2 regions of the Ralstonia sp. R-29 genome follow, and region 1 is predicted to be linked to the other one. Evidence: predicted binding sites of a transcription regulator. Region 1 holds the regulator's gene; the other holds the start of a gene.
What was found. Region 1 encodes FNR, which switches genes on or off when oxygen is low (the NO sensors DNR and NnrR bind a similar motif). Its sites were predicted from a motif close to TTGATNNNNATCAA; they were not measured.
Positions count from the first base shown of each region.

Region 2: ACN9M1_RS06265 (universal stress protein) is a predicted target of FNR. The motif match lies at 2,573-2,586, and genes of this name have one in related genera.

Region 1 covers NZ_CP184377.1:1,896,432-1,901,087, forward strand. The annotation lists gene ACN9M1_RS08875 (sulfite exporter TauE/SafE family protein) at 360-1,103, opposite strand; gene fnr (fumarate/nitrate reduction transcriptional regulator Fnr) at 1,285-2,013, shown strand; gene ACN9M1_RS08885 (hypothetical protein) at 2,033-2,287, opposite strand; gene ACN9M1_RS08890 (FixH family protein) at 2,284-2,523, opposite strand; gene ccoG (cytochrome c oxidase accessory protein CcoG) at 2,560-4,035, opposite strand; gene ccoP (cytochrome-c oxidase, cbb3-type subunit III) at 4,032-4,656, opposite strand, start outside.
Region 2 covers NZ_CP184377.1:1,333,496-1,338,151, reverse strand. The annotation lists gene ACN9M1_RS06280 (flavodoxin family protein) at 1-382, opposite strand, end outside; gene ACN9M1_RS06275 (BON domain-containing protein) at 440-1,093, opposite strand; gene ACN9M1_RS06270 (universal stress protein) at 1,122-1,961, opposite strand; gene ACN9M1_RS06265 (universal stress protein) at 1,978-2,478, opposite strand; gene ACN9M1_RS06260 (CBS domain-containing protein) at 2,788-3,255, shown strand; gene ACN9M1_RS06255 (YgaP family membrane protein) at 3,288-3,470, shown strand; gene ACN9M1_RS06250 (MgtC/SapB family protein) at 3,471-4,656, opposite strand, start outside.

The sequences.
Region 1 (4,656 bases):
CAATTGATCCAATTGGGCCATGCACCGTAACGCAGTGGCTGTGCCCGCAAAAAAAGGGCCGGAGGAGCGAGTTGATCCGGTGCCAGTCTGGCACCACTAGGGCAATTTCTTCCGCCGCCATGGGGACGGATACTGCACCGGGCGGCTGCCGAAGAGACTGGCCACCTGCCCGAATCGACGGTCCAGGGCGGCATTGCCGCTGGATGGCGTCGCCTGGTGCCGCGCTTGGGATTGTTAATTTGCGCGGAGGGCGAGTCGAATTGTCGTCGATTGTAGGGCAATTTCTGGCGGCGCCGCAACCGGGAAGATGTTTGAACTGCCGCCCCGGGCGGGATCACCATCTCCGGCGCTTCAAACGGCTACAGCACCAGACAGAAGCCATGTGCGTTGAGCATCTCTGGCAGCCAGGCGGCGCAGACCAACCCCCAGATACCGAATGCGGCAATGGTGGCGCCCGCTGCGCCCCGCGCCCATCGCAGGCGGGACAATCCGCGCAGCCAGCCGGCGAGCCCCGACATCATCAGAAGGTTCGGTAGCGTGCCCGCACCAAAAGCCAGCATCACCACCGCGCCGGAGGCTGCGTTGCCCGCCAACAACGCGACGGCAAGCGCGCCATACACCATGCCGCACGGCACGAACCCCCAGGCCAGCCCGATGACGTAGCGGCGAACCAGCGGAGGTTGCGCCCCCAAGCCACCGCCTAACCGTGCGGCCAAGCCCGACAAACCGCCCGTCAAGCGACCAAGCACCCGCTCCACCGCCGGTGCGCGCCAAGCATCTCCTGTTGTGCGCATGAGCAACAAAAGCCCATATGCCAGCAACAACGCGCTGGCCAGCGCAAACAGTCCGCGCTGGATTGGCAGCCACTGCTGACGCCAGACCGTGGCCCCCAGCGCGCCCATGGCCGCCCCGAGCAACGCATACGTGGTCAGCCGCCCGGCGTGCATGACCACCTGCTCAAACCACAACCGGCGGCGCGACACCATGCGCACCGGCGCTGCCCCGCGCTCCGCGGCAAGCGCAATGCCACTGCACATCGCCAAGCAATGCACACCCCCAAGCAGCGCGATCAGGAAAACGCTCAACAGCGCAGCCGCACTCATCTTTTTGATGCTCTTTTGATATGGACCAAAGTTATGGTTTTACGCGCGGGAATCAAATGAATTTCCCGCGATTCACGCCATCGGAAACGTCCGATAGTGACAAGGTCGTCGCTATAATACGGCCCAGTTGCACCATAAGAATTTCTCATTTCACTTCCTCGAAATTCACTCGCCCCCACCCGTGCTCACACGAATCGCGCTCTCCGACCAAGCCTCGCGTTGCTCTACCTGCGTACTCGGGCAAATCTGCCTGCCGGTGGGCATGAATTCGGATGACGTGCGCAAAATGGACGAGTTGGTTACCGAGCGCATCCGCATCAAGAAAGGACAAACGCTGTATGCGCTGGGCGATCCGCTCGAGGGCGTGTATGGCATTCGGTTTGGCACACTCAAAACACATCTGACGCTGGAAGACGGCCGCCACCAGATCACCGGTTTTCACCTGCCGGGCGAGATTGTCGGCTTGGATGGCATTGGCGATATGCGGCATGTGTCGGATGCCACGGCGCTGGAAGACACCGAAGTCTGCGTGGTGCGCTATGACGAGTTGCAGCAGCTTTCGCGTCGGCTGCCGTCGCTGCAGCATCAGTTTCTGCGGATCATGAGCAAGGAGATTTCGCAGGACCACCAGATGCTGCTGACGCTCGGTTCGATGCGCGCCGAGGAACGCCTGGCCGCGTTTCTGCTGAACCTGTCCAAGCGTTCGGCGCAGCGCGGGTACTCGTCGACCGAGTTTGTGCTGCGCATGAGCCGTGAAGAACTCGGCAGCTATCTGGGCCTGAAGCTGGAAACCGTGAGCCGCCTGTTCTCGCGCTTTGCCGAGGCGGGCCTGATCCAGATCCGCCAGCGCCACGTCAAGCTGATCGACATGGCCGGCCTGCGCCAAGTGATGAGCGGTCAGGCCAGCTGAATCTGCTTTCGGCATCCGCTCAGATGAGCGGATGTTCATGCGCTTCAAGCTTGCCAATGCCCGGCGACACGTACAACGTGAGCGCGCTCGACAAGCCGCACAACAGCCAGAACACAAAGAACGACACCGTGTAGACCGCCTCGGCCGACACGGTGATCTGCTCGCCGAAAAAGCGCAGGTCTGCGGGGTCAACCACCGCAAAGACGACCAGCTCGGCCAGCGCGGCACACAAGAACGCCGGCCACAAGATCCACATCAGGATGCGGCGTTTCATCGGACCTCCGCGTGGGCCGAATCGACTGCATGCGCGGGCGATGCGGTGGCGCTCTTTTCGATCACCAAGCCCCGTCGCACAACGTTGTCCTGGATGACCGGGTCGGGATGGGACACAGCCAGCCAGATGGTGACGCCGCAGCCAAGCATGGCAACGAAGGGGCCGGCCATCAGCAGCCACGGCCAGGGCTCACGCCACCACGGTCGGGCTTGGGCGGAAGTTTGCGTTGCGTGCATCTGTGCCTCCTGTTGGGGATGTCGCTGAAGACCGCGTTAGCGCGGCACGATGAAGCTGGACGGTTCGCGCAACACAAGGCTGTCGCTATCGCTATCTGCCTGGATGACGAAACGGATCTTGTGCGAGCCGGCCGGTATGTCATCGGCAGGACGGCGCACGAGCACAGGCAGCAACCGATTGGCTGCGGGCGCCAGTTCAAGCGTGGTCGATTCACCGCTGCCACCGAGCACTTGCAGCGCCGGCAGGCCTTCTGCCGTAACCGTTACGCGCACGGGACGCTCGGACGCATTCATCAGTTGCAGGCGGTAGACGTTTTCGATCTTGTCGCCATCCACTTCGCGCGCGAGGGCACCGCGATCGCGAATCACATCCACCTTGAGCGGCTTGCGCATGGCCAGTGCCGTTACGAAACCGGCGATGAGCACCAGCATGATCGTCGTGTAGATCAGCACACGCGGACGCAGCAGGTGCCGGCGGGCTTGCTTCGGCGTCAGGCGCTCGTGCATCGCACGCTCTGAGGTGTAGCGGATCAGGCCGTGCGGGTAGCGCATCTTGTCCATCACCTGATCGCACGCGTCGATACAGGCGCCGCAGCCGATGCACTCGTACTGCAGCCCCTGGCGGATGTCGATGCCGGTCGGGCAGACCTGCACGCAGATGCTGCAATCCACGCACGTGCCCAGGCCCTGCGCTTCAAAATCTGCACTGCGTGAACGGCTGCCGCGCGGCTCGCCGCGTTCCGTATCGTAGGTGACGACGTAGGTGTCGGGGTCGACCATCACGCTTTGGAAGCGTGCGTACGGGCACATGTAGCGGCACACCTGCTCGCGCATGAAGCCAGCGTTGCCCCACGTAGCGAAGGCGTAGAACAGCAACCAAAAGGTTTGCCACGGCCCGAGCGAGAACGTCCACACTTCCATGCCCAACTCGCGGATGGGCGTGAAGAAGCCGACGAACGAGAAGCCCGTCCACAGTGCGATCAGCACCCAGGCAGAGTGCTTGGCTGCTTTCAGGCGCAGCTTGCGCAGGCTCCAGCGCTCACCGTCCAGGCGGATGCGGGCAAAGCGGTCGCCTTCAATATGCCGCTCGATCCACATGAAGATTTCCGTGTAGACCGTTTGCGGACAGGCATAGCCGCAGAAGAGTCGCCCCGCCACTGCCGTAAACAAAAATAAACCCAACGCCGACAGCACGAGCAGCAGCGTCAGGTAGATCACGTCCTGCGGCCACAGCACAAGGCCAAACAGGTAGAACTTACGCGCGCCCAGGTCGAACAGCACCGCCTGGCGCCCATTCCACTGCAGCCACGGCAACCCGTAGAAAACGAGCTGAGTGGCCAGCACCAGCCAGACCCGCCAGCGCGCGAATGCGCCCGTCACGGCGCGCGGATAAATCTTGCGCCGCACCTCATACAGCATCTGCTCGGTCGGTGCATCTTCAACACCCGCCGCCGAGGTCGATGTAGCGGCAGCGGTTGTCATGGGGCGCCAGGCTGGTTCTTGGTCGCTCATTGGGTGTGACTCGGATTGCTATTCGACAGCCCCCAAACGTAGGCCGCCAACATTCGGATCTTCTCGGGCGAGAGCAGGTTCTCGTGTGCCGGCATGGTGTTGTCACGGCCCTTGAGAATGGTCTCGACGATGGTCGCTTCCGAACTGCCGTACAGCCACACGCGGTCGGTCAGGTTGGGCGCGCCCAACGCCTGGTTGCCCTTGCCGGTGGCCATATGGCAGGCCGCGCAGACTGACTTGAACGTCGATTCACCGCGCGACGCCTTGATCGGGTCAGACGACAGACCCGACAGCGAACGCACATAGTGGGCAACGTTGACGGCCTGATTGCCATCCACCACCGCTGCCAGCGACGGCATCACGCCATGGCGGCCCTTGGTGATGGTGGTAAGGATCGTGTCCGGATCTCCGCCATACAGCCAGTCGCCGTCGGTCAGGTTGGGAAAGCCCTTGGAGCCTGCCGCGTCCGAACCGTGGCATTGCGCGCAGTTGTTCAGGAACAGGCGCTGGCCGATCTCGTGCGCCTGCGGATCTGCGGCGATCTGCTTGATGTCCATGTTGGCGTAGCGCTCGTAAAGCGGGCGCACCTTCGCATCGGCTTCTGCACGCTGGGAGGCCAAT
Region 2 (4,656 bases), 560 kb from region 1:
GAATCATCGAGGTGATCTGCGCGATCTCCTCCACGGCCCGAAACGCGCCGCGCGCCGCCATCACGCACACCACCGACAGGTGCCCCGGCAGCGGGGTCTGGTCTTTCAGGAAATCGCGCATGGGCGCGGCAAGATGGCCCATCCAGATCGGCGCCAGCACCACGATTTGTTCGAACGAGCCGAGGTCGGGCCCTTCATAGCGATACGGCGCGCGCTTGCCGAACACGGTTTCGATCACGCATCGCACGTCGCCAAGAAAACCGGCACGCGGGCGGGCGTCCGTCACCTCGGTCAGTTGCCAGCCGCTCTGCGCAGCCATCAGTTCGGCCACCAGGCGAGCGGTGCCGGTGCGCGAGTAATAGACGATCAATGTTCTGCTCATGATGAACTCCCAGGCAAGCAACTCGGGCGCGAAATTCGGGGCACAGGATTGACGCGGTCAGGCCTTCACCCACAGATGGTCGATGACGGCCCGCACGCCGGGCGCATCCCACGCAGCCTCGCGCGCGGCACGGCACTCGTTGAGATTGCGCAGCGCGCCGGTCAGCGTGACCGTACCGTCCACCACCGACACATGCACCCGCGCTGCATCCAATATGGCCTGACGCTCCAGCGCCTTCGTGATGCGGGCGGTCAGATCCGTAGGGCCCACCGCGCCACGCAAGGTGAGCGCGTTGGCGACGGCCCGAACGCCGCGCACTCGGCGCACGGTGTCCAGAGCAGCACGACGCTGAAAATCCTGGTCGACCTCACCGCGCAAGGTCACCGCGCCGTCGTCGACCGTCACCGCCACGGCACCTTCGGGCACAGAGGTGTTCCAGTGCAGCGCGGCGCAGATGGCCTGGGCAATCTCCTCGTCGGGGCGGCGCATGTCGGGCGGCACGCGTACATCCACGTGCACGACCAACGCCGTCACGCCCGCCACACGCCGGGCGGCGTCCTCAGCAGCGGCCTTGTCGGCAAACGTGTCGACGCTGCCGGTCAGCGTGACCACACCGTCCTTGACGCGCACGGCAAAGCGGTCGTCCTGTACGGCCGGATCCCATTCCAGTTCTTCCTCCACATCGTGCTTGAGTACGATGTCGCCTTTCATGGTGCGCTCCTTCGATTCACGCGCGCGCTCAGTGGGACAGCAGCACCGGCACCGTCATCGTGGCCAGCAAGGTGCGCGTGACCCCGCCCAGCACCAGCTCGCGCAGGCGGCTGTGGCCGTAGGCGCCCATCACGATCAGATCGGCGTTGCTGTCGGCGGCGCGCGAGAGCAGCATCTCACCGATCGCCACATCCGACTCCACACAGCGCACCTCTTCGACGGTCGCATCAATGCCGTGCACTTTGAGCGCGCGGGCCACCTGGCCGACCGTGGTGTCTTCGGCCCAGTGCGGCGGGCGTTCGCCCAGCATCTGCAACACGCGCACGCTGGCACCCGGCATCAACGGCAGCGCATCGTGCAGCGCGCGCGCCGATTCACGCCCGCCGCTCCATGCCACCAGTAGCCGCTGGGCGACCTCGGTAAACCGCCCGGCGTAAGGCACCACCAGCACGGGCCGCCCGGATTCGAGAATCAGCGTTTCTACAAAATCGGCTGCAACAAAGCCAGTCTGGTCATCCGGGTTGCGCTGGCCGACGATCAGCAGATCCGCCTCGCGCGCCTCGCGCAGCACCAGGGCGAGCGGGTCGCCCTCGACCGCGCGCCACTCGGCCTGTTCGCCCAGTGCTGCCGTGGCGTCACGAAAGTTTGCGTGCACGACGTCCCGCACGCGGTCGCGGCGGTGGCGGTCTTCCTCCAGGTATCGCGCCGCGCCTTCCATCATGTAGAACCAACTGGGGCTCGGCATGAAGCTGGCATACACGCCGATCAACCGGGCGTGGTGTGCGCGGGCGTACTGCATGGCAAGGTGCAGGCGGTGCACGGCGGCTTCGCTGGCATCCAGATGCACCATCACGCTGGCATAGGTCATGTCGGCTCCTTAACGTTTAGGCAATCACGACGTTGGAGAGCGGCTGGGTTCCCTCGTGCTCGGCTTGCGCCTCGGTGGCACGCACCAGCAGCACCGGCAACCGGCTCTGCCGCACCACGGCTTCGGCCACGCTGCCCAGCAGCATCCGCCGGAAGCCACGCCGGCCGTGGGTGCCGAGCACGATGGCCTTGGCATCCACATCGTGGGCCGCCTGTTCAATGGCGTAGCCCATGTCGAACGTGCCGATGGGGTCATCCACCACCATCGTCTTGACGCGCACCCCAGCCTTCTCGGCTTTTGCGCGGCCGGTGCCCACAATCTGCTTGCCTTGGTCGATGAGCGCTTCGGTAAAGCCGCGCACGTCGATATAGCCGACGTCGTACTTGAGGTAGCTGTTGTCAATGACGTGAGCGATGACCAGTTCTGCATCCAGCTTGCGTGCGAGCTCGATGGCTTGGTCGAGGGCGCGATCGGCGGTTTCGCTGCCATCCAGCGCTACCAGGATCCTGTCGTACATGGTGAGCCTCCGTATCAAACGGGCTGCACGCAGGGTTCGGCATGCGGGCCTCGGTTTGTCTGCTTCCATGTTGGATCAACTGCGCGGTGGCCCCTTGATTTACATCAGCGTTTGGCCCAGCGCTGGTGCGTGGCGATCGCTTGATCTGCCTCAATGGGCAAGATGCGACGCCCGCTAGACTCATCCGCCTATTTGCCGCGACGCCCACCCAGGAGAAGCCGCGTCGCAGGGGCCTCACACCTTGTGCGGGATCAACACCCGATAGCGCCCCGTCCTTATAGTGAAAATGAATGTGCAACGGAGTCCAGCATGAGGGTTGACGAGATTTGCTCGCGCCGCATCGTCCACGTTTCGGCGTCGACGACGCTGCAGACAGCCGCCCGGATGATGCGGGACCAGGGTCTGCGTGCGCTGTTCGTGACCGAGCAAACGGCAACCGGCACGCGCGTAGCGGGCATCGTCACCGACCGCGACATGGTGGTCCACGGGATCGCCGACCACGACGATTGCTCCCGCGCCACGGTGGCCCAGGCCATGACGCGTGGCGTGCTGACCATCCAGGGCCATGCTGTCATCAGCGAGGCGCTGCGCACGATGATGGGCCACGGCTTGCATCGGCTGGCGGTGATCGACGCGCAGCAACGGCTGATCGGCATGCTCACGCTGGACGACGCCATCCGCGCGATGGGCAGCGAATGGACACTGCTCGCCGGCATCCTGGGCCGCGACCGCTGCGCGGAACCGGCTTCAAGCACACCGTCACATCTGACGGTCTAGCGCGTCTTCTTTCTCACCACGAGGAGCACATCATGCTGCCCAATGTTGGAACCCCCGATCGCGTTGTCCGCATCCTGATCGGCATCGCCATGATTCTGCTGGCTGCGTTCGGCAAGGTGCCGGTGTGGGTGGGCTGGCTAGGCCTGGTGCCACTGGTGACGGGCGTGATTCGCATCTGCCCGCTCTATTGGGTGCTGGGCATTGGCCGGGATTGATCAACGCACCACCAAGAAACCCGCCCAACCCAGGGCCACCATGGTCAGCAGGCCGATGGCAACACGGCCCGCAAAGACCTTGCCGCCGCCGAGTGCCGCCACCAGCTTGGCGAGCGTATTGACCGTCAGGGCCAGCATGATCAGCAGGCTGGCCGTCGGAGGCGCAAGAGTGCCATTGATCGTCTGCGCGGCAATGGAAGCCGTGGCGGCATGCACATCTGCCAGGGCACCCAACAGGGTCACGGCAGCCACAGCCACCGATCCAAACCACATCTTTGCCAAGGCCGTCACCAGCAAGAGTGCAGCGGTCCACCCTCCAAAGCCGATGGCGATGCGCCAGTCAATCGACGAGGTCGCGCTGTCTTCCGCTGCCTGAGGCGCGCTGCGATCACGCAGCATCCAGAAGGCAACCCACGCGCCAACGCCCACTCCGGCGGCCATCAATGGCAGCGCCATCAGCTTGAGCAACGCAACATTGACCGCCGCGACAAGCAAGGCCATCTGGACCAGCGTGGCAACGTTGGACATCAACGCAGCGGCAACCGCACCTTCCACAGACGCCTGCTGCGCCCGCGCCCGCCCGCCCATGGTGGCGATGGTCGCCACGCTGGAGGCAAACCCGCTGAACAGCCCGGCCAGCGGCAACCCGATGTGGCTGCCCAGCCACCGCGCCGCCAGGTGTCCCGCATTGCCCGTCACCATCACGAGCAGCACCACCAGCCAAAGCGTATGCGGGTTCCACACCTGCAGCGGCCCCATGGGGCGATCGGGAATGGCGGGCCACACCAGCAGCGCGGCCACGGCCAGCGTCAGCAGGTCAGCCAGTTCACGCTGGGTGATGACGGTGCGGGCAAACCGATGCAAGGCGGCCTTGGCATACAACAGCACCAGCAACACGGTGCCCAGGCCTGCGGCCATGTCGGGGGCAACCACTGCGTAGGCCCCCAGCAAGGTGGTGGCCACCAGCGCCACTTCGGTCGTCACACCTGGGTCTTGCTGCGCGGAGTGGTGATAGCTCAGCGCAGCCAACACCGTCACCGCCAGCAGCACCATCGGCAAGGCAAGTGGAATCGGCAGGCTGGCGGCAATCGCGCCCGCCAAGCCAGCAATGGCAAACGTCCGCATGCCGGCGGTCAGTTCCGCCGTATCGGGGTGACTGCGCTCGCGCTCCAGACCGATCGCCAAG